One region of the Alteromonas mediterranea DE genome, then DNA from elsewhere that is predicted to be linked to it. Evidence: predicted binding sites of a transcription regulator. Region 1 holds the regulator's gene; each other region holds the start of a gene.

Region 1 (8,236 bases):
CTCGCCTCGTCTTTTTCGCTGATGTTAGTTGCCGATAGGAAGCTAACACCGATTAGCGCCATCATTCTCTCTTGCCGCGTGTTTAATGCTTATTGGGCACAAATAGCCAGCATATTTGGGGTGTTCTTTTTACTGTTTGCGACAGTGCCGTTAACCTTCGGTTTCTCGCTTATTTGGGTACTTCCCTTTTATTTTAGTACAATGGGTTTGCTTTATCAGGAACTAATAGGCGAACAAGGAGTGGGCACGGAAGCATCTGAAAATGATGTAAATGAGTCGAGCTTTGATGCATAAACGTGAAACATTCAAAATTGTTCTTATAACGCTAGGGGTGCTGGCGGTCATTGTTATTAACGCCATTATCTTTACCGAAGACGAACCTGATATTTTAGCAATACCCCAAACGACAAAGGCGACAAAGCCAGTTCCAGATTTCTCTGTTTACACCAATGTCAAAGAGAAAAAGGAAGCGTTTTTTGATTATCTACGCCCCGAAGTAGAAAAGCAAAATGCCTATCTCTTAACCCTTAGGCACTATGTGCAAACACTTTATAGAAAGGCATTGGCAGATGAGCCTTTAACTGAAGAAGATGTTGCAAGACTTGAGTGGCTTGAAGAAGAATATCGAGTAAAAGCAACTCAGCCCCTTAAAACCAAGTTGTTAGCGCTACTGCAAAAAATTGATGTATTGCCAGCAGAATTAGTACTAGTTCAGGCGGCGAACGAGTCTGCGTGGGGTACGAGCCGGTTTGCCAGAAAAGGGTACAATTTCTTTGGATTGTGGTGCTTCTCAAAAGGGTGTGGTTTTGTGCCAAGCCGACGAAACGACGGCGCTTCTCACGAAGTGGCTAAATTCGACAGCTTGTCGAGAGCGACCTATACCTACATGCGAAATTTAAACAGACACGACGCCTATGCCGATTTAAGAGAAATTCGCAGTCGATTAAGGGCGAACCAAATACCTATTACTGGAGTGGCATTGGCGGAAGGGCTAATGAACTACTCAGAGCGCGGAGCCGCTTATGTGGAAGAGCTTCAAACAATGATTCGATTTAACGAGGAGTTTTTATCCGAATGAAACGCGCTGCCTTATTTTTAGCTTCATCCCTACTTGTCAGTTTTGGCATCTCACCGGTAGCTGCAGAAACGATTGACGTTGAGTACAGTCGTTTCTATAGCCATGTTAAAAAACTGGATAACGAAGATACACAAGCGCTTCAATTTGCGTTTGGTTTTGTACGCGTAGGCGAAGGGCGCCTCTGTGAAGTTAATGGCGCAGCTATAGTGACTGATAAGAAAACGATGGCACTTACTGTAAGTGAAGAAGGGCGCTTTACCGTTCCCACCGAAAAAGCCCTGAAGCTAGCCAACGCACTGGTGCGCATTGATTTAGGCGAACGAGCCAATGTGTGCGATATGTCGGTTCAACTTGAAACAAAACCGGAATACCTAAAGCAATATTATACAAAAGATGACCTTACGTTTTTGTACGGGCAATACGAAGCTTTCTTTAATGAAATGGGGAGTTTTTTGTCTTTCATGATGCCTTCTGTAAAAGGCTTAATGATTCAATTTGACGATAAGAATTTAGATTTTATTACCCCGCAAGGTGTACAGATAAATAATGGCGTATTGCACCTTGAACAAGAGTGGATTGATGGCGCAAAAGGATTGACTTTGCCTCATGCGCCCCTTCGTGTTACGGCTATGGCGTCAAGCTAGTTATTACGTAAGTAACTGATACCTAATCTGTTCGGCTAAACGCGCGATGGTCTCTTCTCCCTTAGCGCACAGCTCTTCAGCTCTGTGAAACTCCATAATACCCACGTCTGTCAACTGAGGTTCAATTAAGATATCCGGCGGATCGCCAGCCAGACGAGAGCGTGTAACGCGCGCCTGCAGGATCTCTAATGAACTGCTCATCACGCTCATTATGCCCGGTGGGTTGCGCTTGTTTACCTTGACAGGAACTTCGGTGAACTCTTCTTCTACTTTATCGATAACATCTGCGGCAATACCTTCTTCGGTTTTAACGTTTTTGGCTGCATCGGCGTTAGGCTCTTCTTTATCCTCGATACTTTTATCATCTTGTTTACTGTCGGGGGAAAACCATTGACGCAATACGTTTTGGCTTTTGGTAAAAAAGTCTTCGGTCTTACGCTGATTTTCTTCGTGATCCTGTCTTAACTTTTCAAGGCGAAGAGGCCTAAAGTCGGCATTTAGGTTAACCGCGATGACAAAATCTGCGCCTAATTGACGGCACAAATTGACAGGAACAGGATTTACGACCGCACCGTCGACTAACCAACGGTCTCCATGAGCTACGGGCGCAAAGAGGGCAGGAATAGCGCAAGATGCTTGAATGGTATCGCCAATAGGACCTGAGTTAAACACCACTTCACGACCTGTGTATAAGTCAGTAGCCACGGTCGCAAAAGGTTTAATCATATCTTCATAGCTAGATTCACAAAACTCGCTAGCAAGCTTGTCAAAAACCTTTTGTCCGCTAGCTATGCCACCACGCCTAAGCCCAACTCCCATAAGAGCAAGCACTTGCCAGTCGCTTAATGAACACGCCCACTCTTTTAAGCCTTCCAGCTTGCCACTTGTATAGGCTGCACCAACATAAGCGCCAATGGAGCAGCCGGCAACAACGTCTATTTTAACGCCCAGCTTTTCTAAGGCTTGAATGATACCTATATGGGTCCAGCCTCGTGCTGCACCAGCGCCTAACGCAAGTCCTATTTTCATCTATTTAGGTTCCACAATGTTTACCACTTCAATCGCGCTTTCTTCGGTTGCTAAAGCAGCGTTGCTGTTCGTGGTAAAAGAAGGTTGATCAAATCCAATGTCGCCATCTTCAACGGGGCCATCTTGGGTGGTAATACCTTTAAAATCGTACAAGTTGTTATCTACTAAGTGAGATGGCGCTACATTTTGAAGAGCGCTAAACATTGACTCTATTCGGCCCGGAAAGCGTTTGTTCCAGTCTTGAAGCATGGCTTTAATATTTTGTCTCTGTAAATTCTCTTGGGAACCGCATAGGTTGCAAGGAATAATAGGAAACTCTACGGCTTGTGAATATTTTACGATGTCTTTTTCTGTACAGTAGGCGAGCGGACGAATAACGATATGCTCGCCATTATCGCTGACTAGTTTTGGCGGCATGGACTTCAGCTTTCCGCCGTGAAACATATTTAGGAAAAAGGTTTCCAACATATCGTCACGGTGGTGACCAAGGGCTATTTTTGTTGCGCCGAGTTCTTTTGCGGTGCGATATAAAATACCGCGGCGCAGTCTTGAACAAAGTGAACAGGTGGTTTTACCTTCAGGAATTTTATCTTTAACAATAGAGTAGGTGTCTTCTTCTACAATTTTGTAATCAACACCAATACGCTCTAGATATTCAGGCAATACATGCTCAGGGAACCCTGGTTGCTTCTGGTCAAGGTTTACCGCAACTATGTCGAAGTGAATAGGCGCAATCTTCTTTAAAAACAATAAAATGTCCAGCATGGTGTAACTATCTTTACCGCCAGATAAACACACCATGACTTTGTCATTGTTTTCAATCATACCGAAATCGCCTATGGCTTTACCCACATTGCGGCGAAGGCGCTTCTGAAGTTTGTTGAAGTTGTACTTTTGCTTACTTTGCGCTGCGTTTAGTACCGACGCATCAGCACTGCTTGTGCCTAAACTCATAATTAACTAGCTTGGTTCGTGATAAAGCAAGCATTATACAATAAAGGGCCTTTTCTAGACCATGCCTGTATTCTTAAATTTACTCATAAAAAGCGGCTCGTAAGGTTAATGGCATCACACACTTAACGGCGACTCGAATCCGTCTGGCTTGATAGCTAATACGTCACAATTTAGCTCATCGATAACATGCTCTGCCGTGTTCCCAATGAGCGCGGCAGAAAGACCAACGCGGCCTACAGTGCCTATAATGACGAGTTCGGCGTCTAATGTCTTTGCCACTTGTGGAATGACTTTTTCAGGTAGCCCTTCTCTGACAACACATTTTTCATCTGCAATGCCGTACTTTAACGCATGGCTTTTCATTTCTTTCTTATGATGATTTTTTACCGCGTCATGATAGGTATCAGGGTCAAATTCGGGCACCTCGATAGCAATATTAAGTGGCGTAGAAGGGAAGCTATTGACTAAATTAACCTTACCTTTTAGCAAGGCCGCATAATCATTGGCGATAACGGTAATCTTGTCGTTAAGCGCAGCATGTTCTTCGTCTTCACTGCCGACGTTTACAGCGGCAATGATCTCGCCGCCTTCTGGCCAATCATGCTCTTTAACTAATAAAACGGGGCGCGGACACTTACGCATTAAATGCCAATCGGTAGGTGTAAAAATAACGGAAGCCAGGTCGTCATGCTTTTTAGTGGCTTTTACAACAAGGTCAATTTGATTCTTAAGTGTGTAATAGATAATCGATTCGTAGGCACGATTGTTCCATTCAACCACGATGTCAGTTTCACCGAAGCCTTGTTCTTTAAGCTGCCCAGAGAGCCATTTAGCATGCTCATTGGTAACAGCATCTCGCATGGCTTCTCGCTCATCTGGACTTAACATAGTGGTCATATCATAAGACAAGTCGTAAACCACCATAATCGCAGTTACAGAGGCCCCGGTCTTTGATGCTAATTCATAAGCGCGACTTAACGCGGGCTGGTTATCTCGCTCGGCATCGACTACCGCAAGGATTCGTTTACACTCAATCATAACTCCCCCTAATACGAAGTTTGGTCGTGGCTGTGTGAACGGTAACGTTCAACAGTAACTTGTACTAACTATAAACGACAATGTGGAAAACGTAAGTTGTTTTAGATCAAGTATTTTATATTGCAAGGCAAGCAACAATGTATAGCGTCATTGCCAATAATGGGAAAAAAGGGTTATGGGAGTAGGAGTATAAAGCGCGCTGAATGCGCGCTTTTAGGAAGATAACCCTATTTAACCGAGTTAGACCACATTAGCCGTTACACACTATACTCGGGCCGTTAAGCACTTCTAGCTTGGTATTAAGGCGTTCAAAGTCCACAATCGTAATAAGTTTACCTTCAACTTTAATAATATCTTCTTTTTGGAAACGACTTAATAAGCGACTGATGGTCTCTATCGTTAAGCCAAGATAGTTACCTATCTCGTTACGCGTCATCGTAAGGTGAAATTCTCTGTGTGAAAAACCGCGTTCTTCAAAACGCTGAGATAAATGAGAGATAAAATACAAAAGGCGTTCTTCAGCCGTGCGTTTGTTGAGAAGCATTATCAAATCGTGATCATGTTTAATCTCTGCACTCATAAAGCTCATAATTTGATGGCGTAATTTAGGAAACTGCATCGACATTTCGTCAAGCGTTTCGTAGGGCAACTCGCACACCATGGCGGTTTCTAGAGCCATTGTGTAACTTTGGTGCTTGTTTTCTCGAAGGGCATCAAAGCCAATGATGTCACCGGGAAAGTGAAACCCCGTTATTTGCTCTTCACCTTCAGAGTTAGTCACAAACGATTTAAATGACCCGGTTCTTACTGCATATAACGACTCAAACTTATCGCCGGTTTGAACAAGGGTATCACCTTTATGAAGGGGCTTTTTGCGCTCTATGATATCGTCGAGAGACTCTATTTCTGTCTTATTCAATGCAACAGGTAAACAGAGGTGACTGAAACTACAGTTCTGACAATGTATTGAAAATTCGCTTCCTTTGCTCATAAGACTGACTCTCTTAATGTACACATGATTATAGTACACGCATTTTCACATGAATGCGCCATAAATTAGATAAGTGGCGTATATGGCCATTATCACAGCTATGACTTGTCTCACATAGCTGTGCTGAAAGCTTTGAACAAGATACTGGCTACCGGCACTTGCGGCTAACAGTGTGGGTAACGTTCCCAAACCGAAGAAAAACATAATGCCAGCGCCTTGCAATGCATTACCCGCTGCCAGAGACCAGGTTAGCGTTGAATAGACCAATCCACATGGTAGCCAGCCCCATATAAAGCCGTAGGGAACCGCGCTTAACGGCGTTTTGAAAGGAAGAAATCGTTTTGATAAAGGCTGAAGCTTTGCAAACAGGCCTTTGCCCGCGTTTTCTAAGACCGATAAACCCGTCCACCATTTCCCTAAGTAACAAGCGAGTAAAAGCAACATGATGCCGCTTAGAAGAGAGAGGGCATAATTAGCAAGCGGTACGAAGTCAGCAGCTATTTTTCCAAGCGCACCGGTAATGGCCCCTGCTAGTGTATAGCTAGTAATGCGTCCCATGTTGTAGGCGAGGGTGTAGGGCAATGCCGGTGCCCCCTTTGGCGATACCACTCTAAGCGCTGCAACAATACCGCCGCACATGCCTACACAATGTACGCCTCCTGCTAAACCTATAAGAAAGGCAGAAAAGTAATTAATCCCGTCCATTATCTTCTTGGCTTTTTGCTGCCTTATCTTCTTGTATTTGTTTGCGCTGTTCGGCCAGTTTTTTCTCTTCTGGCGATAAGTCATCGTCAAAAAGAATGCTATAGCCTTGGCGGTCTAAATCCTCGAACTGATTGGTTTTTACCGCCCAAAAGAAAATGACAATAGCGACTGCCACAATAATGATGGCGATAGGAATTAATACGTAAATAATACTCATGCTATTTGCTCAAAAGTCGCGTTGAGTTTGTAACTACAATGATACTGCTTAATGACATACCCACAACCGCCATCCATGGAGAAAGTAAACCAGACACGGCGAAAGGCAATATTAAAAGGTTGTATCCCACAGCCCAGCCGATGTTTTGTCTTATTTTCTGTTTCACTTGATGTGAGGTTTTAATTAGCGCTGGTACAGATAACAGTTGATCGCCCAGCAATATAACGTCAGCAGCCGTTTTGGCAACGTCCGTTGCGTTACCCACTGCAATGGCAACATCTGCACTGGCAAGTACAGGTGCATCGTTAATGCCGTCGCCCATCATCATTACTTTGGCTCCCCCTTGCTGCATTTGCTGAACCGCTTCGTATTTTTGTTCAGGTGTTAAGCCGCCTTTCGCCGTTTTTATGGGCAAAGGCGCGGTTAGCGTATCAACGTTTTGTTGGGTGTCACCACTTAATACCGCAAGGGTATGGCTTTGCGACAAGATATCTAGAGTTTCATGGGTATCGTCACGAAGGGTGTCACGTACTTCAAAAGCAGCAATGATTTGCCCTTTTACTGTTAAAAATACATTGGCTGATGGGTAAGTATCTGATGATGGTAAGTTAGCCAGGCTAAATGCGGCAGAGCCCATTGAAAAATGTGTATCATTGATTACACCGCTAATGCCACCCCCAGGCGTTACGGTAAAATTATCCACCTTGTGTGATACCTTACCGTTAAAGGCCTTCGCGATTGGGTGTTCGGAACGAGCTTCAAGCGCGCAGGCTATCGCCATAGCGCTTTCGCTATCAATTCCGTCAGCAAACCACGCATTGGAAATCGTGAACTTGCCTTGAGTCAGGGTGCCGGTTTTATCCAATGCTATGGTGTCGATATTAGTGATCTGCTCGAGGGCGTCGGCGCGTTTTAGCAAAATGCCTTGGCGGTTTAATTTCGCCATAGCGCAGGTTAGCGCTGAAGGCGTGGCTAAACCTAACGCGCAAGGACAGGTTGCTACCAGCACAGATATAGTGATCCAAAAGGCATCTTCACTGCCGTTTACGTACCAAAACCCGTAAGTTAACGCTGAGATAACCAGTACGGCGCTCACGAAATAACGGGAAAAGTTATCGGCTAATTGTGCCGCTTTAGGCTTACTCGCCATAGCGCTTGCCTGAAGGCGGACAATTTGATTTACCAACGCATTTTTAAGTGTCTGAGTAACTTTTACCGTTAATGTGCCGTCCTGACAAACAGTACCGCCATAAACGGTGCTATTGGCTGACTTTCGCACCGGATTGAATTCGCCGGTAAGCATCGACTCGTCAACGGCAGCGCTCCCTTGTGTTACCAAACCGTCTATGGGAATGGTTTCCCCTGGCTTAACCAGCACAATGTCATCTATTTTTAACTGCTTTGCTAAACATTCTGTTACGCTGTCGTTAGCTTCTAGCTTAGTGGCAGACACAGGCACGTATTGCATCATATTGGCGGATATTTGCGCAGCACGTTGACGGCTGCGATGCTCTAAAAAGCGACTGAGTAGCAACAAAAAGATGAACATACAGATCGATTCGAAATACACTTCACCTTGC
Region 2 (8,236 bases), 510 kb from region 1:
ATGTTTAATAATATTGCTAGTAAGGAATTAACTTACAGTAGTTTCCGTTGATAAGATCATGTTTTACAACCTGCCTGTGAAAATATTTCCCATTCGATCCTATTTGTACTCACTTGCGTAATGAATTTCGTGTTTTCGGATGTGATAAATATGAGTGTAGAACGTTTTCCATTGTTTCCTTTGTCCGCCCACCTTCTACCCGAAGGCAGAATGGCGCTGCGAATTTTTGAGCCGCGATATGTACGCATGGTTAAGCAGGCATGTGCCGAAAATAAAGGCTTTGTGATGTGTATGCTAAATGCAAATGGCGACAAGGATAAGAATCAGCATATCCATAAAATAGGGACGTACGCGCAGGTTGTAGACTTCGATATGCTCGATGATGGGTTGCTTGGCATAAAGGTTGCTGGTTCTCACTTAGTTGAGGTAAATAGCATCGAAGTTGAAAAAGACGGTCTTCGCACAGGAAACTGCGAAGCATTACCGCCTTGGCAGTGTGACTTAGCCCCTCAACAAATAGCGCCTATGGATGAGCGACTTAAAGAAATATTTGGAAATTACGAAGAGCTAGCAGCGCTCTATGAAACACCGAAGTTTGATTGCCCTAATTGGGTGTTAAACCGCTGGTTAGAGTTGCTTCCTGTTGATGGCTCGCAAAAGCAGCATTTTCTTGAACAGCGAGAGTGTACAAGTTTACTTAACTATCTCTCTGCCTTGATTGCATAGCTCAAAATGAATGAAGAGTTTCATTACAAAATCGTAATCCAATATTTGCGAATTTCGCGAACGTTTTAAGTCATTAAGCCGTAGAATGTCACAACCAAAACGGAAAAGCGGACGAATCTTATGTTAGTTGGAATTCCTTTGGAACAAAGTAACAGCACAATCAAACCTAAAGAGTGTGCTACTGAAATGTCTGATTACCTAGTCGCGGTTGCAGATGCTCGATGCAAGCGTTCATTTGCTCGAGTGTTCAACTATTTTGCCCCACGTTTGCGCTCTTATGCCCTTAAGCAGATGGGGAACGAAGCACTAGCAATGGAGCTTGTACAAGACACCATGTCAAACGTTTGGCAAAAAGCGCATTTGTTTAATGCTGAGAAAGGCTCGCCTTCTACGTGGATTTTCACTATTGCACGTAACATACGGTTTGACATGTTACGCAAGCTTCAAAATAGAAAAGAGGACGTGTGCTCTGACGACCTGTGGCCTGTGTTATGTGAGCAGACGGCAGATGTGAATGAGGCGCCACTTGACGAGCAAGTAACTCTAGAGCAAATTGGCTATATGTTTGAATCACTTCCGGTTAAACAAAAGGCGGTGGTAGAAGCTATCTATATTGATGGCAAATCTCAGCAAGAAGTCGCTGACGAACTTTCTATTCCCTTAGGTACAGTAAAGTCAAGAACTCGCTTAGCGCTTCAACGATTAAAGGTCATGTTAAACGATAATGATTAGGTTTCACCCAAGTGCCCGACAGCTGTCAGACTTTGTTGAGGGCACATTGTCACCCGCAATATCATTGATGGTCTCAGCACATTGCGATATGTGCGAGAAGTGTCAGCGTTTTGTTGAGGTCGAAACAGAACGTCTTGCTAAGGATCTCGTATCTGGCGCAGGTGTAGGTGACAAGTTAGAGGTATCGTTTCAATTAGATGAGATGCTCTCTCAGATTACTCAACTTCCTACAGCACCGCAAATCGAATCAAAAGCAATCAAAGCTAACAACGCTGTTGCTTCACCACGCAATCAAGAAGCGAACATCAGTCAGCGCAAGGCTACGAATGCGATAGAGCTAGACGGAAGAGTCTTTACGCTACCCAGAACGTTACATCGCTATATCGATAAGACGGGAAATTGGTCGAGTCTAGTTGGAAAGCTATGGCAAGCGCCCGTAGATTTAGGTAACCAAGGCGTTGCGAACTTCATTTTTATGGGGCGGGGCGGAAGCGTACCAGAACATACCCACCGCGGCACCGAATACACGCTAGTTATCGACGGAGAATTCAGTGACGGCTTAAATCGCTACGATACTGGGGATTTTATTTTCATGGATGGAGAGAAAACTCACACGCCAAAGTCTGAAGACAAAGACGGGTGTCTTGTTTTTAGTATCGTCGACCAGCCACTCCATTTTACGTCTGGTTTGGCGAGATTGTTAAACCCCTTTAGCCACCTGTTTTTCAGATAGAGTAGGTTATCCGTGCGGGCTTACATAAACGTAGCCTCGATAAGGTAAAATGAATAGTTAATACCAAACAACAAAAAACGCACCTAGGTGCGTTTTTTAGTTTCTGGTGTTAGCAACTCTGCTTAACTAATAAATTCGCTATCAGGGTAGTTAAGCTTTAACGTCTTCATCGCATTATCACGCAACTCTTTAAGCCCCAATTGTTCGTAACTTGAAACCATGATTTCAAGCGCCTGTTGAACCTGTGTAGTATTGGGGAAATGTTCAATCACGTAACGGCCGCGATTAGCGGCGGCAACGTACGCTTGGCGTCTCATATAGAAGCGAGCAATTGCTATTTCATATCGAGCCAAACGATCTTTAATGTGTACCATACGCTGTTTAGCGTCAGCGGCGTACTTGCTATCTGGGTACTGCTGAATCAATCTGCGAAAATCTTCAAACGCTTGGCGAGACTTCGATGGATCTCTGTCCGTACGATCGATATTCATTAGCTCTTGGAAAAGATTGCTATCAGATTCCATGTTAGTTAAGCCACGCATATAGTAAGCGTAGTCAACATCTGAATGGTTTGGATTCAAGCGAATAAATCTATCGATAGTGGCGAGAGTTTCTTCGTTCTTACCCGATTTATAGTAGCTATAGATAAGGTCTAGCTGTACTTGGTGCGATAGAGGACCAAACGGGTAGCGCGAGTCTAATGCGCTGAGGGTTTGCGCGGCAGCACTAAAGTTCCCGACTTCCATGCTTTGCTTCGCTCTGTCATACAGTTGCTGTGCACCCATGTTAGCTAAAACGGCTTTCTCTTCTTTATCCGAAGAGCTACATCCTGCGACAGATACCATAGCACCAAGTAAAACGGGTGCCAGTAGACGAAATGATTTCATAATAATTCTATTTTCCTGCTAAACAGTTTTAATACTTCGCTGTCTAAGCCCATGTGTTAAACAACAACACTTTAATTGCATTCTAACGTACTAACGATGAGAAAAACCATACAAAAACGTAAACAAGGCAGTGTACAGCGTGAATACTTGTTATAATACCCTTTTTTAGACGTAATCAATGGTGTTATGACACAGTCGCCGAACACAATACAATTAGAAGCTTCAACGGAAGCTGCGCATTTTGGTTTACGGTTAGATCAGGTTTTGGCTGATTTGTTCCCTGAATATTCTCGTTCTAAGTTAAAAACTTGGATCCAAGATGGGAATGTTGCTGTAAACGGTGAAGTAATCACCGTGCCTCGCCACAAAATGCAAATGGATGAACTTGTTACTGTACAGGCCGAAATGGATGTACAAGTAACGAGCGAAGCGCAAGACATCGCGTTAAACATTGTTTATGAAGATGAACACATCCTAGTCATAAACAAACCTGCAGATTTGGTTGTGCATCCAGGTGCAGGAAACCCAAGCGGTACCGTGCTAAATGCCTTGTTAAATCATTGTCCAGAGATAGACAAAGTTCCACGTGCGGGCATTGTCCATCGCCTTGACAAAGACACGACGGGGTTAATGGTAGTAGCAAAAACAATTCCTGCTCAAACGCATCTTGTTGACCAACTTCAACGTCGGGAAATGAGTCGTGAATACGAAGCCGTTGCCTTAGGTACGATGGTCGCTGGTGGTATTGTAGATGCGCCTATTGGTAGACACGCAACAAAACGTACGCATATGGCAGTACGTGAAATGGGCAAACCAGCGGTCACTCATTTTCGTGTTATCGAAAAATTTCGCGCATACACGCACCTGCGTTTGAAGCTTGAAACTGGCCGTACGCACCAAATCCGCGTACACATGGCCCACATTAAGCATCCTTTGCTTGGCGACCAAGTTTATGGCGGGCGTCCTCGTCTTCCTAAAGGGGCGTCAGAAGAATTTATCGCTGCGCTTCGCGGATTCCAACGTCAGGCGTTGCACGCCGCACAGCTCTCGCTGTTTCACCCTGAAACTGAAGAGTGGATGACGTGGAAAGCTCCCCTACCTCAAGATATGCAGGACTTGCTTAAAGCCGTGAAAAAGGACACCGCGGACAATCCACAAGATATGCTTTAATGAGTAAGGCGAACTTATGACATTGTCAGCTGCGAATTCACCTATTTCATCCACGCTGGATTTGATTACGCCAGCGTGGTCATGTCCCGCAAATGTTGTTGCATACACAACGACAAGAATGGGAGGTACAAGCATAGGTGATTTTGCAGGTTTGAACGTTGGCGCCCACGTGGGGGACGACCTCCTACTAGTGAAAGCCAATAGAAGCCTAATTCCACATAGTGAAAAGATCACATGGTTGGAGCAAGTGCACAGCAACCGCGTGGTGTCATTGCCGAGCGCAGATACCACCGCTGATGCGTCGTATTCTTCTTCAACATCGCATTTTTGTGCGGTGATGACCGCAGACTGCGTGCCCATTTTATTGTGTGATGAAAGCGGTCAAGAAGTGGCGGCAGTACATGCTGGTTGGAAAGGTCTCGATACTAACATTATCGGAAGTGCAGTTTCACACTTTGGCAGCGATGCAAAAAAACTCATCGCTTGGGTTGGTCCTGCAATCAGCGGGCCCTGCTACGAAGTTGATGTACAGTTGGCGAGTAAGTTTCGCCATATAGACGGTGCCATTGCCAATAGCTCTAATAGAGGGAAGTACTTATTAGATCTACCTCTAGTGGCACAGGTGCAATTGCAGCAAGCTGGCGTTGAGAGTATTACACAAAGTAACTTGTGTACTTACACTGACGAACAGCGTTTTTACTCCCATCGAAGAGCTACGCATCAAAACAAGCGCACGACTGGGCGTATAGTTAGCGTAATAGGCCTGCTTTAAATTGTTTCGAAAAAAGGCGGCAGTTTTAGTCTGATCACACAGTTGCGCTAGATCAAACTTCATACATTATTTGTTATCTTTTTGGCTAACTTTTTAATCTCATACTTGAATCGCAATTGAGCAGCCTACATAACTAGAACATAAAGAATACCATTCCGCATAGATCATTACCCACTCAGCGAGAGTTAAAATGTTCGTAATTGCGGCGTGTTACCGCAGGTATAGTTGTTCATTAATTAGGTTGAAATTATGAGACTAGATAGATTTACCAGTAAATTTCAGCTCGCAATATCCGATGCTCAATCACTCGCATTGGGGCGAGATCATCAATACATTGAACCTGTCCATTTAATGACTGCCATGCTAAATCAGCAAGGCGGGTCAGTACGCCCTTTGCTTGACCAAGCAAACATCAATGTAAATGCGCTACGCTCAGCACTGAGCCAAGCTATTGAGCGCCTACCTCGTATTGAAGGCATTGGGGGAGATGTTCAATTAAGTAAAGACAGCGGCATTTTGCTAAATCTTTGTGACAAGATAGCGCAGCAGCGAAAAGACGAATACATCACTTCAGAAATCTTTGTTCTAGCGGCGCTACAAGATAAAGGGCGCTTGGGGGAAATCCTCAAAAGCCTGAATATCACTAAAGAAGCTATTGAAAGCGCAATAGACGACATGCGTGGTGGCCAGAAGGTCACGGATCCTAATGCTGAAGATGTACGTCAAGCGCTTGAAAAATACACGACAGATTTAACCGAGCGAGCAGAACAAGGCAAGCTCGACCCGGTCATTGGTCGAGACGATGAGATTCGCCGAACTGTTCAAGTACTGCAGCGTCGAACCAAAAACAACCCAGTACTCATTGGTGAGCCGGGTGTGGGTAAAACGGCTATTGTTGAAGGGTTGGCTCAGCGCATCATTAATGGCGAAGTGCCTGAGGGCTTAAAGAACAAGCGTGTTCTTGCCCTTGATATGGGCGCGTTAGTGGCGGGAGCTAAATATCGCGGTGAGTTTGAAGAACGCCTTAAAGCAGTGCTTAATGAGCTGGCTAAAGAAGAAGGCCGCGTGATCTTATTCGTTGACGAACTGCACACCATGGTAGGTGCAGGGAAGGGCGATGGAGCGATGGATGCAGGTAATATGCTTAAACCTGCGTTAGCCCGTGGTGAACTTCACTGCGTTGGTGCTACAACACTGGATGAATATCGTCAGTACATTGAAAAAGACGCAGCACTTGAACGTCGTTTCCAAAAGGTATTAGTTGAAGAACCAAGCGTTGAAGACACTATTGCTATTCTGCGTGGCTTAAAAGAGCGCTATGAGCTCCATCACTCGGTAGATATTACTGATCCCGCTATCGTTGCAGCGGCAAGTTTGTCGCATCGTTATATTAGCGACCGCCAATTGCCAGACAAAGCCATTGATCTTATAGACGAGGCTGCGTCTAGCATTCGATTGCAAATAGACTCCAAGCCCGAAGAGATGGATCGTCTTGGGCGTCGTATCATCCAGCTAAAATTGGAAGAGCAAGCTCTGGCCAAAGAAACAGATGATGCGAGTCATAAGCGACTTGAGATGATTGAGTTAGAGCGTGAGCAAGCGGAAACCAAGTACGCAGAGCTTGAGAAAGTGTGGCTGGATGAAAAAGACGCCATGCAGGGCACTCAAACCATTAAAGGGGAGCTTGAGCAGGCTAAACTTGACTTGGAAATAGCGCGACGTGCATCTGATTTGAATCGCATGTCGGAACTTCAGTACGGCCGTATTCCAGAGCTTGAAGCAAAGTTAGAGCAAGCGGCTGAAAACGAAACTCGCGAGACGACGTTACTCAAAAATAAAGTGACGGACGTTGAAATTGCAGATGTGCTTTCGCGATGGACGGGTATACCTGTAGCGCGAATGCTTGAGGGTGAGCGTGAGAAGCTGTTGCGTATGGAAGACGTACTTCACAAACGGGTTGTTGGACAAGAAGAAGCGGTTGAAGCGGTTTCAAACGCAATTCGCCGTTCACGTGCTGGGCTTGCGGATCCAAATCGACCTATTGGCTCATTCTTATTTTTAGGGCCAACTGGCGTGGGCAAAACTGAGCTCTGCAAAGCCTTGGCAGGCTTTATGTTCGATACTGAAGATGCCATGGTGCGTATCGATATGTCAGAATTTATGGAAAAACACTCGGTAGCACGCTTAGTGGGTGCACCTCCTGGCTATGTTGGCTACGAGGAAGGTGGCTACTTAACCGAAGCGGTGCGTCGCAAACCATACTCGGTCATTTTGTTGGATGAGGTTGAAAAGGCACATCCAGATGTATTCAATATTCTGCTTCAAGTACTAGATGACGGCCGGTTGACTGACGGACAAGGACGTACTGTAGATTTTAAAAATACCGTTGTGATCATGACGTCCAACTTAGGTTCAGATATCATTCAAGATAAGCACAACGAAAGTCAGTATGACGATATGAAAGCGTCGGTAATGAGTGTTGTAGGGCAACACTTCAGACCGGAGTTCATCAACCGCGTCGATGATATTGTGGTATTCCATCCATTAGGGAAGGAGCAAATAAAATCTATTGCTAAAATTCAGCTTGCCTCGCTTCGCGCTAGGCTCGCAGAAAAAGGATATAAGCTTACTCTGTCTGCCGCGGCTATGGATAAATTGGCGGACGCGGGCTTTGACCCTGTATTTGGCGCTCGACCGCTTAAGCGCGCTATTCAAGTGCAGGTGGAAAATCCGCTCGCCCATCAGCTGCTTGCTGGTGAGCTGATACCCGAATCGACCGTTCGAATAGATGCAGACGAGAGCGGGCTCTTTATAGTTAGCAACTAAAAGAAGACGTATTAATCATTACAAAGGCACTTCACTCCAGTGCCTTTTTTATTGTTTTGGTATAACCTTTTCCTTTAGTTTACAGGGAGAAAAAATCTTGTGATGAGTTTTAGGAGTTAAGCATGCAATCAGCCCCAATTATTAACGCATTTAAACGCGTGCTCGGGGAAAGTAATATTGCTGTGGGGCAGCGCCAAACAGAACACTATCGCAAAGGGTGGCGCTCTGGTGAAGGTGAGGCATTAGCCGTCCTTTTTCCGCATACGCTAATGCAGTATTGGGAAGCACTTAAAGTTTGCGTTGAGTATAATTGTATTATCATCATGCAGGCCGCGAAAACGGGGTTAACAGAAGGCTCTACGCCAAGCGGTGAGGATTACGACAGGCCAG
Region 3 (8,236 bases), 1.6 Mb from region 1:
GTAAAAGACAACCTGCCGTTTTGGTCGGAAAAACTGCCTGAAATGCCAGACCTGCTTTATGACAGTTTACAGCAGATGAAACGGCTGCCATTACAGCAGCAAAGGGCACATTTAGCACTCCTTCAAGAGCAAAAGAAAACAACTCAGACCACTCACCTTAGTGTGGTGGGCGCGACCTTTGTTCTGATATCAGCAGTATTGCCACTTTACGACTTATCGTGGTATTTCCCTGCAATAAGTGGCGTTGTTGGCGCTGTTTGTTGGTACTTGGCTTGGCGAAAAGGGCTCTAATTTTTGTTACGCTGCGGTGAAATATTTATGAAATCCGCAGTTTAGTGATTAATTTGTGTATTAATTATCCCGAAGAGTGTTATAGTGCTATTGGCTCTTAGCCAAAGTCTTTAGATAGACGCGATTTTGTATTATTTGCTATATGTAAAACCACTCGAGTTACCCGGTAATTTGTTGTAAGTTGTTTGTCCATTCGTAAGTAAGACCCAATACTCCGCCCATTTGAAGACTCTAAAGAAACTAAGTTACACGCGCTTATGCGCAATTTAATACGATATTTGAGGTCTATACGACATGTCTAAAGTTACAGGCACAGTTAAGTGGTTCAACGCTGATAAAGGTTACGGTTTTCTAACACAAGATAATGGCGGCAAGGACGTATTCGTTCATTTCCGTGCGATTATCTCTGACGGTTACAAAACGCTTCCAGAAGGTCAGCGAGTAGAATTTGAAGTTGAAGAAGGTCAAAAAGGTCTTCAAGCTGCTAACGTGCAAGCTATCTAAGAATTCAAAAACGGCGGTCATTTGACCGCCGTTTTTCTTTCTATTCCTATTCAAAGGGCTTATTGCTCATCACGAGTATAAAAGCTCGGGTTTGTTGCGGTTTAAATTCTTTCTCGCAAACTACGCCCTGAACACCTTTCTCAATGACACTTCATCTACCGCGTTTATACCCTTCGGGTTACAAGTGTTGCGCGATGATAGTCTTTAATGCTTTACTCACCGTACCAATTATCTTCTTTACAGATATTTTAAGGGAGTATGTCATGCGCATTATATCTGGCTTTCTTTTTTCATTACTTAGCGCGTCTTTGTTACTCACCCCACAGTTTGCCAACGCAGAACCGGTCGCAGAGCAACAGGCAGAGAAAAATGTTTTAGCCATTGTGCTTAAAACCCGTGTAACACGTGCGGATGTGATGCCTAGCGAAAAAGAGCGTAAAGAAATAAAAGCGCAGGCCAAAGAAAGTTACGGTGAAATGCTCAACTACCTTATTCGCGTAAATGCGTCTAATAGAATTTATGAATTGGTTTTAAATGATTATGCTGCGCAAAAAGGCATCACGTTAAACCAAGCGCTTGTCAGCAAGTTTACAGAAAAGTTTGGCGATCAATTCTCCGGTGAAGGCGCGTCTAAATCCATAGAAGAAGTAGCGGCGAAACAAGTTATGCAGTACCAAGCAGAAAAAGCTATGTTCAAGGAATTCGGCGGGCGCGTTATCTTTCGACAATCTAACCCTCAAATGCCTATTGATGCCTATAAGGCGTTGCTAAGTGGCTATCGCGAAAGCGGTCAACTACAGATAGTAGATAAAGATCTTGAAGACGCGTTTTGGAGCGTGTTTACGCCGCCGTTTCAATACGAGATTGCGCCGGAAAATATAGACTTTAGTCAGCCGTGGTGGATTTAAGATAGGGGGTATAGAAAGCCGCTAGCACGCCTTTAGAAAGGCCCGGCATATCAAAGAATGGGTAAGCTCTACGCCAACGTACGCCCAATAATATTTGTATGAGAACAATACATCACCATGCGCAATGATAAACAAAACGGAATAGATGCTACGGACAAGGCAATTTTAGGGTTGCTGCAACACAATGGCGACATGCCCGTTGCAGAGATTGCCGAACAAGTGGGTTTAACCGTAACGCCATGCTGGCGCCGCATTCAAAAGCTTGAAGAAAAGGGGATTATTTCTAAGCGAGTAGCCCTATTGCAGGCCAGGCAGTTAGGCCTAACGATGACCGTGTTTGTACAAGTAAAAGCCGGGCGGCACGATGGAAAATGGCTAGCGTCTTTTGCTAAACACGCGGCTTCTTTTGATGAGGTGGTAGAGTGCTACCGTATGTCGGGGGAATACGATTACTTGCTGAAAGTTTTGGTAACCGACATGGACTGCTTTGACCACTTCTACAAACGCCTTGTGAACGGTCTTGAGTTTTCAGACGTTACCTCTAGCTTCGCTATGGAGCAAATCAAATATACTACATCGGTGCCGCTCAACCACCTTTAGCTATAGGAACATGAGAAACCATAAAAAATGAGGCCGGTTTTACGGGCCCCATATAAATTTAATGATTTTGGTCTTCAACGTGCTGTTCGGCGAATATCTTGGATTTCTTTTTGATTTTACATCCTAAGATACGCTGCGCATTTTTGCGGCCGATATAATGAGCTACCGGATAGGGGTGCGCGCGCTTGAAGAACCGTGAGATTGAATGGAATACGTTTTCCATAATATTGGCTCCTTCTATTAAAAAATTCCCCAAATGAAATATAGTAATATTACAGTTTGATGTCAACAAAATATTAGCAGCTTTTCAGCATTAAGTTTTGTTTACCACCTAAGTGTAGACTTAATTAGATCTAACACTATTAGTTATTGGTATACTTTATCTCGGTGAAAGGATCATTTTTAAAACATTAGGCAAGGGGTGCGTTTGTGGAAACACACCACAGCGGGTGAACACTGCCAATTAAGGGTTTTAAGCAAGTATAAGATCGCTATCACACATATTTAGTATAGCGTTGAAGAGAAAGTGAACACCACTGACTCTCAGTGATGTTCACTATTGCTAGAACTGATTGAAGATCGCGAACTGCAGCAATCTTCCTAACGCCGTTTGATCATTGCGTTCTTCAGGCAATCAACCTGCGGTTAATAATACGATAGTTTTTCAGACTTACCTGAAAAGATCTTATAAACCATCGCGGTATAGGCAAGAATGATCGGCACGACAATGACTACACCTACTAGTAGAAACCTCAGAGAGTTAGCATCGCTTAATGCCTCTGAAACCGTCATTTGCCCAGGAATAATGAACGGATAGTAACTTATTGCAAAGGCGCTAAAGCACAATAAAAACACAAGCAACGCTATAAAGAAGGGTAGCCACTCGCCCTTACCATTAGCATCGGGTAACTTTTTCAATAACACCCCGCATAGTGCTAATAAAGCAAAGCTAGCCAAAGGAATAGCGAATAACACATATCCCCATGGCGCAGATAGCCATAGCGCCCTAACATCATCATGCAGCGTAAGATTAGCAATACTTACTGCAATAATGCCAACGGCGAGAACGCCTAATCCTCTGCGTGCCCAGTAGTATGCTTTTTGCTGAAGTTCACCTTCGGTTTTTAAAATTAACCAGCAAGACCCGATAAAAGCGTAAGCCGCGGTTACACCAAAAGCGGCTAAAAGTGCAAAGCCTTGCGCCCATATATCAGTGCGAAGCCCGGTCACGTAAATACCCAGCATATAACCTTGAGCAAGAGTGGTTAGTAACGAACCGTATTTGAACACCAAGTCCCATTTACGTTTTTTAACCTGCACCACTTTTGCTCGAAAGTCGAACGCAACCCCGCGCAGTATTAAGCCTAGCAGCATAAATGTGGCCGGTAGGTACAAGGTTTGTAGAAACTCGCTATGTGCTTCAGGAAAGGCAATTAAGAGCAATCCAATAGCGAGCACCAACCATGTTTCATTCGCATCCCAATAGGGCCCAATAGACGCTATCATATCATCGCGAAACGCCTCGGTACGAGGCGGGATTAATACGCCCACGCCCAAATCATAGCCGTCCAAAATGGCATACAGCATTACCGATAGCCCAAGAAGACCCACGTAAATATTACCAAGCATTTCAGCTGATACATTCTCAAACATAATGGCTCTCCCTAAACCGTACTAGGATCGGGTTCGCTGGGCTGCATTTTTGCTTTAGCCACTTCCCGTTCCTCAGTAGTAATTTCTTCAATTTCTACGGCTCTTCTACACATCAGCATTAAGGTTCCCATGTATGCTATTAGCAAGACCGTATAAATAACCAAGTACAGCGTAAACGATAGGGCAATATTACCAGGCGGTAGCTGGGTTACCGCATCAGCGGTTTTCAATACGCCGCTGACTAAGTAAGGTTGCCTTCCAATCTCGGTCACGTACCAACCGGCAAGGGTCGCTATCCAACCGCTAAACGCCATGCCCGCAAACGTGCGCTTAAGCCACAGAGGAAACGCTTTATTGCGCATAAGATAAAGACTACCCAGCCACGAGACAGCAAGCATCAACATGCCCATGCCCACCATGACTCTAAAACCAAAAAATACAGGGGCAACTGGCGGATGCTCTCCCTCGAACTCATTAAGCCCTTTAATCTCGCCTTTAAGCTCGTGAGTAAGAATCAAACTTGCGCCATAAGGAATGGGAATTTCAAAATGGTTCTCTTTGCTTTCCTCATCGGGTATGGCGAAAAGTAGCAAGGGGGCACCTTCAGTGGTTTCCCAAAGCCCTTCCATTGCCGCTACTTTTTGCGGTTGATGTTCAAGGGTATTTAAACCGTGCATGTCGCCTGCAAATATTTGTAGCGGAATTAACACTGCTGCTGTGTAAGTTGCTGTCTTAAGCGCAAGTTTAGGGGCTAATTTGTCGTCACCTTTTAACATGCGATAAGCAGACAAGCCGGCAATTAAAAAACTAGCGGTTAGGCCCGATGCCAACATCATGTGTACAAAGCGGTAGGGGAAAGAGGGGTTGAAGATAATTTCTTTCCAGTTTGTGGCATACACAACGCCATCAACTACCTCGAAGCCTTGTGGAGTTTGCATCCAGCTATTTAGTGCTAATATCCAAAACGCTGAAGTTGTGGTGCCAAGCGCTACGATAAGAGTAGATGCAGTATGCAGCCAATTGGGCACCCGGCGTATGCCAAATAGCATAATGCCAAGAAAAGTAGCTTCTAAGAAAAAGGCGGTAAGTACCTCGTAGCCTAACAGGGGGCCTGCCACATTGCCGACTTTTTCCATAAAGCCTGGCCAGTTAGTACCAAACTGAAATGACATGGTAACGCCGCTTACTACGCCTAAGGCGAAGCTTAGCGCAAAAACACGTACCCAAAAACGATACATACGCATCCATACAGGATGACCTGAAATGTTAGAGCGCAGTTTGAAGTAAAATAAAAACCATCCCATTGCCATAGTGATGGTTGGAAATAAAATATGGAAACTAATATTTAACGCAAATTGTAAACGAGACAGCAAGAATGCATCCACAGAGAGCCCCCTTAGTTAACGCTGTTTTTTCCTGGAAGTAGCTTGTCCTTAAGCTCAAGCATACGGCCTACGCCAGAACCTAGCTTCATCAGCGTGTTAAGCTTTTCTGGTCCAAGATTTTGAAGCTCTTCGGACCATGCCGTAATTGATTCGAGTAAATCGTGAATTTCGTTCAGTTTATGTTGAGCGTTTGCTTCTTTTTCATTGGCAGGTGCATCGAGTAACAAATCCCGAAGTAAGCTCATGGTTGGATCTATCTCTCGCTTCCTGCGCTCTTCAAATACCCGGTTAGCCAATGTCCAGATATCACCTGCAGGCACAAAAAATTCTTTCCTTTCGCCTGGAACATGGTGCTGCTTAACCAAACGCCACGACTGAAGCTCTTTTAAGCCCATACTTGTATTGCCTCTGGAGATATTCAGCGCGTCAGCAATCTCCTGTGCCGAAATTGGCTCTTCATTAAGAACAATAAGAGCAAGTATTTGCCCCACCGTTCTATTAAAACCCCAGCGACTTCCCATTTCGCCAAAGTGCATAACAGCAGAAGTAATTAAAGGCGTCATCTTCATTTTTATATTCCAGAAGTTTCAGAATTTACTGAAAGTTTATTGCGCCAGATCAAAAAATACAAGTTTTATTTGGCTCTGTTAGCTTTTTTTAATTCACAGATTAGTGTTTCTTAATTAGGCGAGTTTCTTCGATATTGAATGATTTTTTCTTGGTAAGTTGTTATCGTGACAACGTTCAACACTCCAACCATGAAAGCACGCTTTCTTTATTTCTCGGCGTAAGGTAATGCATCAAAATCACATTTCTCAGTCTTCACTTCAAAACTGCGAAGACGAAGCTATTCATCTTATCGAAAGCGTTCAAAGTTTCGGTTACGTAATCGCGATAAATCCCGATACCAAAAAAGTACAAGTATTCAGTGAGAACATAAAAGATTTATTCAAAGTAGAGATTGTTGCAGGTGAAACGCTTGTTACCGAACTCATTGATATTCCTTCTCCGGATGCGCCCACGTTTAAAACTATTCACAATGCGTTAAAAGGCGAAAGTGTTCGCCATGCTTATCAGTGGAAGTTTGCAAAAAATGCATTGTGGCTTGATAACTGGGAAAAAGAGGGCAGCGGTGTAGCCTTCGACTCTAACGGGCTATTAGTGATAGAGCTAGAGCCAACACCACAGCTAAGTTATGAGGCCGCGCAGCAGTGGGTGCCGATGGATGTTGACATTCGCGCGCTACTACCTAACGTCGACGATAAAGAGTCGATTGGCGATGTTGCAGATGCAATAGCGAAGGTATTTAAACAGTATATCGGCTTCGACTCGGTGATGGTTTATCAATTTGATGATGCATATTGCGGGGAGGTCATAGGTGAAGCCTGTGAGTCAATTTCTCGTTCATTTAAGGGGTTAAAGTTTCCTGCCTCTGACATTCCTAAACAAGCGCGCGAACTCTATCTGAAAAACCGGGTGCGATGTGTATTTGATGTCGAGGAGCAGCCTACACCATTGCAACCCTCAATACTCGAAGCCGAGCGCCCGCCATTAGATTTGTCTATGTCCATGGTGAGGTCTGTCTCTCCTGTTCATATCGAATACTTAAAAAATATGGGCATACGCTCTTCATTTTCTGTGTCGTTAGTATTTGAGGGTAAACTATGGGGCTTGCTAGCATGTCACAACAGTGAGCCTAAGTACATCGATCAAAAGAAACGCTTAGTGTGTGAGTCCCTTGGACACCTTTATGCTTGGCAAATGCACACCAAAGCACTTCACACTAGAAAAGAGCAGTTCCAGATGCGCCAGCGAAAGCTGAACAATATCGTGCATCAACTTACATCTTACTCTAATCCGCTTGAGGCTATTTCTCAAAAAGAAACCGCTTTACTCGACGTGGCTGATGCCTGTGGTATGGCGGTAATTACGCCAACGGGTAATTACTATGTGGGTAAAACCCCGTCAGAGAAAACCCTTACGCAGCTACTCAATAAATACTCAATTATCGACTCTGAGCAGTCGTTAGCAGTAAATCGTTTAGCCAATGAAGTGTCGGATGGTTGTGCTTTAAATGGTATACGGGGTATGTATATCTCCTGCGTGTCGGCTAAGCTTGGGTACTTCACAGTGTGGTTCCGTGAACAGCGCGATAAAACAATTCGTTGGGCCGGTAAAGAAGCGGCGAAAAAAGACGTTGGAAAGTCGCTTACACCACGCAACTCTTTTGACATGTATTTGCAGAGTGTGGCTGATGAGTCAGTCGAATGGAGCGAAGATGACAAGCTAATTATAGAAGGGTTTGATCATCTATTTATTCCTTATGCGCTAAGCTTGAAAGCGTCATTGGACAAACAGATAAGTAAGCTAGAAGAGCTAGATAAAGCCAAAGATCAGTTTCTGGCGAGTATATCTCACGAGCTGCGCTCCCCGCTTAATTCTATTGTAGGTTGGACAGACTTAGCGCTAATGGATGTATCAAACGTCGATAGAATGACTGATGCATTAGGGGTGATTAAGCGTGCTGCTTCTACACAAGCTGCGCTTATCAATGACATTCTCGACTTATCACGCATTATTTCAGGCACGATGAAACTGAGCACCCATTCTTTGAATATCGCTTCTTCTATCTCAGAGGTAGCGAAATCGTTTGAAGCGGGGTTTGCCAGTAAGAATATTCAGCTATCTATTAGCTGTGAAGATGAGCATACTCAGATTTTAGGCGACAACTTACGTATTAAGCAGGTTATTAACAACCTATTGAGCAACGCGCTTAAATTTACTTCCAAAGGCGGTACGGTACACGTACGTGGTAGGAGGGAGCATTCCAATTATACTTTGCGTGTAAAAGATAATGGGAAAGGAATGACTCAGGAGCAGGTAGCCCATGTTTTT
Region 4 (8,236 bases), 1.3 Mb from region 1:
GGTAATCGGCCCGCCGTTTAGCCCCTGTTTTTCAGGCTCGTTACGGGTTAAGTCTGGGCTGATTTCTTGCCAATTTACACCGCGGTCGGTGGTTTTTAAAATCATCTGCGTGCCGTAATACACCGTGCTAGGGTCGTGCTTTGAAACCAGCACTGGCGCATTCCAATTCGTGCGGTACTTTTGATCCCTCGCATTGCGTCCAAACACATACTCAGGGTAAGGCATGATGGGACGTGTAAGCCCGGTATCGCGGTTGTATTCGGTTAGTGTTCCATTAATGGTAGTGGCGTAAATAAGCGTTGGATCGTCAGGGTTAAACGCAATATGCGCACTTTCGCCACCGCCAACAGCAAACTGATCTTCTATACCCATACCGTCACCCCAGGTTTCAGACGGCGTTGCCATAGTTGAGTTGTCTTGCTGGCCGCCATACACATAGTAAGGGTTTAAGTTATCAGTGATTACACGATAAAACTGCGCCGTTGGCTGGTTGTAAATGCTTGACCACGATTCACCACCGTCGAAGGTAACCGTTGCGCCACCGTCATTAGCATTGATCATGTTTAAGCTGTTTTCCGGGTTTATCCACATATCGTGGGTGTCACCGTGGGGCAGAGATTTAATTTCGAAGGTTTTGCCGCCATCAATGGATTTATGCAGCTGCACATTCATCACATACAGGGTATTTTCATCTACCGGGTCAACCTTAATGTGGTTGTAATACCACGCGCGAGCTTTAAGAATATTGTCGCCGTTCATTAGCTCCCATGATTTACCTGCATCATCACTGCGATATAAACCGCCTTCATCAGCCTCGATAATGGCGTAGAGGCGCTTTGGGTTAGACGCAGCAATATCAACACCTACTTTACCAATAAGCTTAGGCAGGCCCTTTTCTAGCTTGTCCCAGCTTTCACCACCGTCTGTTGATTTGTAAAGGCCACCGCCCTCGCCGCCTGATTTAATAAACCAAGGCGTTCTGCCGTGATGCCACATGCTCGCATAAAGAATTCTGGGGTTGGTTGGGTCAATAGCCAAATCAGCTGCGCCCGTGTCGGCATTCACTTTTAATACGTGCTGCCATGTTTCGCCGCCATCCGTCGTTTTGAATATACCGCGCTCTTCATTCGGCCCCCAGATATTGCCCTGCACTGCCGCCCAAGCTATATCAGGATTAGTGGGGTGTATGCGAATTTTAGGGATTTGACCCCGTTTATCTAACCCCATCAGCTTCCAGTTTTCACCGCCGTCAGTAGATTTATAAACACCTTTTCCATGGCTTGTGGTTACACCTCGAATAGGGCCTTCACCAGTACCTACGTAAATAACGTTAGGGTCTGAAGGCGCAACCGCGATAGAACCAATACTGCCTACTTTAAATGTTTTATCGGATATAGCTTTCCACGATAAACCCGCGTTTTCGGTTTTCCACACACCGCCACCAGCGGTACCCATAAAATAAAGGTTGGTATTACCTTCAACCCCAGTGACCGCCACCGAGCGCCCGCCGCGATAAGGCCCAATGAAGCGATACTCCATTTTGTCGAAAAGTTCAGGGCTAACCGTATCTTCAAGTGCGAATGCAGAATGCGAGAAACTAGAAAGTGCACTTACGCAAATAGCAAGCGCAGCCACCATTTTCCCAGAAATCAGTCTCTGTGAAACCATAGAAAGTGCCTTGTCGTGTTTTTTATTTTTAATAAGAAGAACTTCTTATACTGCTTTGTTACAGTCGTTATGGCAAAAGTTTTTGTAGTAGGCGCGTGCCTGAATAAGCCATTGTCATAGTACTTGAACGATTTCATTGTGCATAAAGCGCCTTCCCCTCTACAATGAAAGGCACTAAGTTGTTACAGCGCCGATATTCATAGCTAACACTGTGTAAACCAACGCCCTATTGTTTAAAGAGACTTATTATGAGACTTCTACTTTCTGTTGCGCTCGCTACCATTTTTGCTGGCTGCGCCACCCTTTCTCAACTATCGGTTTATACCGTATCCAATGCTGAACTAGAGCAAGTGCTTGATAGCCAGATAAGTACATTACAAAAAAAGACATCACTTGCCGGTATACCTTTGTTTTTAGATGTTGAGGATATGACCGCAACCATAGGCCCAGATGGCAGAGACGTGGTGCAGTTAGGCGCTATTGCTACAGCCCGGGTGAGCGCGTTTGGTTTGAACTATCCGGCTAAAGTCAGCCTGTCTTTAGAAGGCACGCCTTATTACGATAGCGAAGAAAAGGCGATTTTTGTGCGCTCGCTATCGCTGCTTGACAGCACCATTGATGCGGGCGGCTTTAAAGGTAACCTAGCCCCGGTGAGCGGCGAGTTTATGCAGCTTATTAATGGGTACTTGTCGACTAACCCAGTTTACCGATTAGATTCTACCAATAAAGCCGTTAGCTTACTGTCAGCGGTGCCATTGCAGTTGAGCGTAGAGAACGGTCAGCTTGCGTTAAGACCCAAGCAGTAAGCGTTGAGCCTTAACCTACAACAAAGGTTTAGAACGATAATGTTTCGTTCAAATGAGGTATTGTTGCTTCCCATCCCTTTTCTTTAATGGCGCTACACAAGGTTTGTTTAGCGCCCTCTTCACCATGCACCAAGTATATCTTCGGTGTTTTTTCGAAATGCGATAGCCAATTGATAAGCTGAGATTGACTGGCATGGGCAGAAAACCCACCTAAGGTATGGATTTGCGCGCGAATAGCAATATCCTCTCCGGCCATTTTGATACGCGTTGCGCCATCTACCATTTTTCGCCCCGGCGTGCCCATGGCCTGAAAGCCAACAAAAATTACATGAGATTGCTTGCGCCACAGGTTTTGTTTTAAGTGGTGGCGAATACGCCCGCCGTTACACATACCGCTGCCGGCAATAATTATTGCGCCACTCACCACTTTATTAAGCGCAATCGATTCTTCTGTAGAGGTGGTATAACTCAAAATAGGCAACAAGGAGTGTAAGCTTTGGTTGTGGCTGTGTGCTCGCTCGGCACTTTCTTCAATAGCGTCGAAGTCCTCTTCGTTGTACACATCTTGATAGCGATGGTAAATTTCCGTAACTGCAATGGCCATAGGGCTGTCTAAATACACTTTTTGATGGGTAAGTTTGCCCTGCTGATACAGCTCGCCCAGGCGAAAAATTATCTCTTGGGTACGCCCTACTGCAAATGATGGAATAAGAATGTTGCCGCCATTCTCACTGGCTTCAAGAATAACCTGTTCAAACTCATCGAGCGTCTCTTCCATTGAACGGTGATTGCGGTCACCATAGGTAGATTCAAGAAGTACCACATCGGCTTCAGTAACGATATCTGGGTCGCGAAGTAATGCAGCCTGTGAATTTCCAAGGTCACCAGAAAAGACCAACTTTTTACTCTGCCCATTTTCAGTGATAAATATTTCCACTATCGCTGAACCCAGAATATGCCCCGCATCGGCAAAATTAATTTCAACGTCTTGCGTGATTTTACGTTTGGTATGATAGCGAGTCGATTTACACTGCTTCATAACGCCGTCCACTTCTTCTTGCCGGTACAAAGGTTCGATGAGCGGTTTACCCGAGCGCTGGCGGCGTTTATTTTCCCATTCGGCGTCGCGCTCTTGTAAAGAAGCCGCATCCTTTAACAGCACTTCTATTAGCTCAACGGTCGGCCGTGTCATGTAAATAGGCCCGCAATACCCTTCTCGTAACAAAATAGGTAAACGGCCAGAATGATCTAGGTGTGCATGGGATAGAATAACAGCGTCAACTTGACTCACATCGATAGGTAGAGGCTCGTGATTTTTAGCTTCTTCATCTCGCCTACCTTGGTACAGACCGCAATCTAAAAGCAAAGTACTATGCTCAGTTTTTAGTAGGTGCATAGATCCTGTCACCCCCTCCACCGCGCCTAAAAAAGTTAGTGTTGCCATACCCGTTTCCTATAGACGCTTAGCGTCATGTTCGTCGGTTCGCGTTCGATATGATTAGCGTCGCTACATTATCCCTTGCTTACCCGTTGTGTATTTTGCAGTGTTAATTATTCGGCGCTTCCAGTTTCTAACGTAATTCGGCTTTGCGCGCCTTCATAAACGTATAGATAAGAGTACAATGCATAAATGCTGGTTTCCTTGTTCTTGGTCAATAAGCAATGGGAATAATCACGGCACGCAAAGCAACGTAAATGAAAGGTGATGTGAGTGACAGAACGTATTAAGACAATAGATGAGTTCGCAAAGCACGTAGACTATTCGCTGCTAGAAAGCTTAAATTGCGACCCTCAAGCAACCCAAGATGGTAACGACCACAACCCTCGTCAAGTTTTCTCCGGTCACTATGTGCCGGTTACTCCGACCCCATTAACTTCGCCCAAATATATTGCGCACAGCGAGACCCTGTTTGCCGAATTAGGGTTAGACGACAGTTTGGCAACATCTAAAGCGTTCACGCAGCTCTTTTCAGGGGATATGTCAGCAGTACCTGCACCTATGAAACCATTTGGCTGGGCAACCGGCTACGCACTTTCTATTTACGGTACAGAGTACACACAGCAGTGCCCGTTTAGAACAGGTAACGGCTACGGCGACGGCAGAGCAATTTCTATCGTTGAAGCAGTATTAAACGGCAAACGTTGGGAAATGCAGTTAAAAGGTGCTGGTCGCACGCCTTATTGTCGCGGCGCAGACGGGCGCGCCGTATTGCGCTCAAGCGTGCGCGAATTTTTAGTGCAAGAACACATGCACGCGCTTGGCATTCCGACCTCACGTTCGCTGAGCTTGTTTATGTCTGAATCAGACTCGGTAGACAGGCCGTGGTATCGCGAAGGGTCTCATTCCTATGAACCTGAAGTGATGGTAGAAAATATCACAGCGATATCCACCCGCGTTGCACCGTCATTTTTACGCGTCGGGCAAATTGAGCTTTTTGCACGACGTGCGCGCTGTGATGAACATGAACATGCACGGGACGAATTAAAAGCCATCGTGATGCACCTTATCGAACGGGAGTACGCGAAAGAAATTGATACAACTGCTCCGCTAGAAGAGCAAGTGATTAGGCTTGCTGAGCTATTTCGAGACCGATTAACCAACCTTGTCTCACAGTGGGTGCGCGTGGGTTATTGCCAGGGCAATTTTAATAGCGATAACTGCGCAGCCGGAGGGTTTACGCTAGATTACGGGCCATTTGGTTTTTGTGAATTTTTTGAAGCAGACTATCAACCATGGACAGGCGGCGGCCGCCACTTCTCGTTTTTAAACCAACCGATAGCGGCGCAAAAGAACTTTGATATGTTCTGTCGCTCACTGATGACTTTACTTGAAGAGAACAGTGCTCAGCTATCACAGCTTAACGCTATTAATGATGGCTTTTCCGGCGTTATGGAACGGGCGATGGAGAGCATGTGGGCAACAAAACTTGGCCTTGCGAGCTACGACCACGACTTGCTTATCAAGCTGCTGCAATTAATGCTGCGCACTGGCGTCGACTACAATATGTTTTTTAGAGAGCTATCGTCGATACCTGAAGATATGGCGAGTTTGACGAAGAGCTTTTACTACCCGCCTAAAGCAGAGGTGATGACAGAATGGGAGGCTTGGTTGCAAAGCTGGCGTGAGCGGATTGAAAAGGACGCAGAAGCACAGGGCAATCAAACAAACGCTATTGCTACTATTGCAGAGAACATGCAGCAAGCAAACCCTAAATTCACATGGCGTGAATGGCTTATCGTACCTGCTTATAAAGCCGCAGAGAAAGGTGACTTTACTCAAATACACGAACTTCAGAACATCCTCACCGCGCCTTATGATGAGCAATCAGAAGAGGTAGAGAACAAGTATTACCAACTGCGCCCACTTGAATTTTTCAGTGCTGGCGGTGTTGCACACTACAGCTGCTCTTCGTAATAAAGAGCAGCTTTAATTTAGTTTACTTACAAAGAGTCGATAGATTCACTAGGCTCAGTAAACCATACTGGGCCCTCGTCGGTCATATAGAAGTGGTCTTCTAAGCGAATACCGAACTCGTTTGGCACCACTATCATAGGCTCGTTACTAAAACACATGCCAGGTGCTAACGGATGAGGATTGTCTTTAACCAAATACGGCCATTCGTGAATATCCATACCAATGCCATGCCCTGTTCGATGGGGCAAACCCGGTAAATTATAATCTGGCCCTAAGCCGTCTTTCGCTAAGCTATCTCGGGCGGCTTTATCCACGTCACCACAAGGTACACCGACCTTTGCAGCGTTAAATGCCGCAAGCTGAGCGCGCTTTTCGCTTTCCCATAGTGCACGCTGTTTATCTGTCGGCTCACCGAAACAATAGGTTCGAGTGATATCAGAGAGGTAGCCATGTACTTTACAGCCAGTATCAATCAATACTAAGTCGTTTTTCTTTAATACTTGCGGGTCTTTAACGCCGTGGGGAAACGAGGTTGCTTTACCAAACAGCACAATGCAAAAATAGTTACCGCTGGCCCCCACTTTCTTATGCGCATCGTTAATAAATGCTTCAACTTCTGTGGTGGAAATACCTTCATAAAGCATACTGGCAGTGGCTTTGTGCACAGCAAGGGTCATGTCCATGGCCCGCTGAATTAGCGCAAGCTCATTTTCTGACTTGTGCATGCGGCAATGCGCGGTAACCTCTGAACCATTCACAATTTGCCAAGGTTCATTCAGCACCTTGGTAAACCCATCAACAATAAAAAATTGGGTAGATTCATCAACGCCTAATTTTATGCCACCCGCCGTATTGACGGTATTCAGAATAGACATGGCAAGTGCGTAAGGGCTTTCGTGCTCTTGCCAACCGATAATATCCCCTTCCACTACTTTGCGTTCGTTCAAAGAGTCAATTTCAAACGCAGGAGCTAGGTAAACAACGTTCCCCTCTGCGGGTAGAAGCGCCCCCACTAAACGCTCACTGGCGTACCACTGCATGCCTGTAAAATACGCTAAGTTAGTGCCCGCGTTTAAGTAAAGCGCGCCTATGTCATGCTGTTGCATGTAATGCTGTGCTTTGGCAATTCGGGCCTGATACTCAGCAAGAGTGATGGGTGTTAGGTCGCCTGTCATGTCGACAAGACTATCTAGTGCTTGTTGTGCTGTCTTTGTGCCGATAACTGTGTTCATCAAAGCCCGCCTTAGGTCTGAAATTTTAAAACGGGCTCACTTTACAACACTCAAAAATAATGTCGAGATAGCAGTCGCTCCCCCGACAATTCGTTTAGTTCTTGCGTATTAATTAGATTACACGCCTCACAGCTTGAACTTTAAAGCGCGCCTTTCCATGCCTTTTCAGGCAGTAAATAAAGGCCCTTTTCACTCTTCGCACCTTCATTGACGATAAAGCCTATACCAGCAGCCATAACCGCTAACGTCACGTCAAACGCATTGATGCTGTCGCCATAGCCCGCGGTTAAGTTAAACATAGAACCATCAGCCAGCAAATAAAGCGTTTTATCACCCAGTTTATAAGCATTTACATAAGGCATTGGCTCGCTGTGGGACGCGTTGTTTTTAAGGTACGGCACATCGATTTCTTGCGCTACATGACCTACGTTTAAAATAAACGCCCCGTCTTTCATGCTGTCCAGGTGTTTCGAATTTACTACGCCGTAGGCACCTGTTGCTGTGGCAATAACATCAGCTTGGCTAGCAGCCTCGTCTAAACCAACCACTGGCCAACCGTCGTATTTCGCCTGAAGCGCTCTTGCAGGGTCAAGTTCCGCTACTTGAACCTGTGCCCCAAACGCTTTAGCCGATGCCGCCACGCCCTGCCCCACTAAACCATAACCAATTACGACAACCAGCTTTTCGTGCAGCGTTAAATGGGTGGTTTGGAAGAAGGTTTGCCATGCACTTAGGCCCACCATGTGCCTGTTGTGAAGGCCTTCTTTTACAGGCAAATCGTCCCAGTTAAAGATGGGGTAATTGGGCGCCATACCGTTTAGTCGGTTAATGCCTGATCCCGTTGCTTCTAACCCCGATATAATGCTAGGGACTGGCTTGTTTGCTTTTACGTTTTCATGCAGTCGGGTAGTGAGGTCCGCGCCCATTTCACATAAATGGGTAGGCTGCCACGCCAGTGCTTTATCGAATGATTCAGACCAGTCAGCATCGCTCATATCACGCCATGCGTGGGCTGTTGCCCCTTTATCAACTAAGTAAGAAACCACATCGTCTTGCACCGTGGTAGGGTTGCAGGTAGTAAGGAATATATCGCAGCCACGTGACAGCAGCCCTTC

What was found. Region 1 encodes FNR, which switches genes on or off when oxygen is low (the NO sensors DNR and NnrR bind a similar motif). Its sites were predicted from a motif close to TTGATCTAGATCAA; they were not measured.
Region 2: clpB (ATP-dependent chaperone ClpB) is a predicted target of FNR. The motif match lies at 5,063-5,076, and genes of this name have one in related genera.
Region 3: MADE_RS17550 (GbsR/MarR family transcriptional regulator) is a predicted target of FNR. The motif match lies at 5,950-5,963, and genes of this name have one in related genera.
Region 4: MADE_RS16005 (MBL fold metallo-hydrolase RNA specificity domain-containing protein) is a predicted target of FNR. The motif match lies at 4,117-4,130, and genes of this name have one in related genera.

Annotation. Positions count from the first base shown of each region.
Region 1 covers NC_011138.3:2,338,415-2,346,650, reverse strand. Annotated here, with positions in the region: gene MADE_RS10410 (hypothetical protein) at 1-294, shown strand, start outside; gene MADE_RS10405 (glucosaminidase domain-containing protein) at 287-1,078, shown strand; gene MADE_RS10400 (DUF2987 domain-containing protein) at 1,075-1,722, shown strand; gene MADE_RS10395 (patatin-like phospholipase family protein) at 1,726-2,751, opposite strand; gene ttcA (tRNA 2-thiocytidine(32) synthetase TtcA) at 2,752-3,705, opposite strand; gene uspE (universal stress protein UspE) at 3,820-4,743, opposite strand; gene fnr (fumarate/nitrate reduction transcriptional regulator Fnr) at 4,994-5,734, opposite strand; gene MADE_RS10375 (sulfite exporter TauE/SafE family protein) at 5,780-6,439, opposite strand; gene ccoS (cbb3-type cytochrome oxidase assembly protein CcoS) at 6,426-6,656, opposite strand; gene MADE_RS10365 (heavy metal translocating P-type ATPase) at 6,658-8,236, opposite strand, start outside.
Region 2 covers NC_011138.3:2,850,441-2,858,676, reverse strand. Annotated here, with positions in the region: gene MADE_RS12650 (LON peptidase substrate-binding domain-containing protein) at 151-726, shown strand; gene MADE_RS12645 (sigma-70 family RNA polymerase sigma factor) at 847-1,458, shown strand; gene MADE_RS12640 (ChrR family anti-sigma-E factor) at 1,451-2,191, shown strand; gene MADE_RS12635 (outer membrane protein assembly factor BamD) at 2,314-3,078, opposite strand; gene rluD (23S rRNA pseudouridine(1911/1915/1917) synthase RluD) at 3,265-4,248, shown strand; gene pgeF (peptidoglycan editing factor PgeF) at 4,265-5,020, shown strand; gene clpB (ATP-dependent chaperone ClpB) at 5,270-7,846, shown strand; gene dld (D-lactate dehydrogenase) at 7,969-8,236, shown strand, end outside.
Region 3 covers NC_011138.3:3,955,285-3,963,520, reverse strand. Annotated here, with positions in the region: gene ubiB (ubiquinone biosynthesis regulatory protein kinase UbiB) at 1-291, shown strand, start outside; gene cspE (transcription antiterminator/RNA stability regulator CspE) at 586-795, shown strand; gene MADE_RS17570 (hypothetical protein) at 1,059-1,703, shown strand; gene MADE_RS17565 (Lrp/AsnC family transcriptional regulator) at 1,821-2,303, shown strand; gene MADE_RS20740 (hypothetical protein) at 2,362-2,526, opposite strand; gene MADE_RS17560 (cytochrome d ubiquinol oxidase subunit II) at 2,949-3,956, opposite strand; gene MADE_RS17555 (cytochrome ubiquinol oxidase subunit I) at 3,968-5,341, opposite strand; gene MADE_RS17550 (GbsR/MarR family transcriptional regulator) at 5,353-5,910, opposite strand; gene MADE_RS17545 (ATP-binding protein) at 6,137-8,236, shown strand, end outside.
Region 4 covers NC_011138.3:3,607,308-3,615,543, forward strand. Annotated here, with positions in the region: gene MADE_RS15995 (WD40/YVTN/BNR-like repeat-containing protein) at 1-1,668, opposite strand, end outside; gene MADE_RS16000 (YceB family lipoprotein) at 1,917-2,474, shown strand; gene MADE_RS16005 (MBL fold metallo-hydrolase RNA specificity domain-containing protein) at 2,503-3,918, opposite strand; gene MADE_RS16010 (protein adenylyltransferase SelO) at 4,186-5,889, shown strand; gene MADE_RS16015 (M24 family metallopeptidase) at 5,916-7,121, opposite strand; gene MADE_RS16020 (adenosylhomocysteinase) at 7,262-8,236, opposite strand, start outside.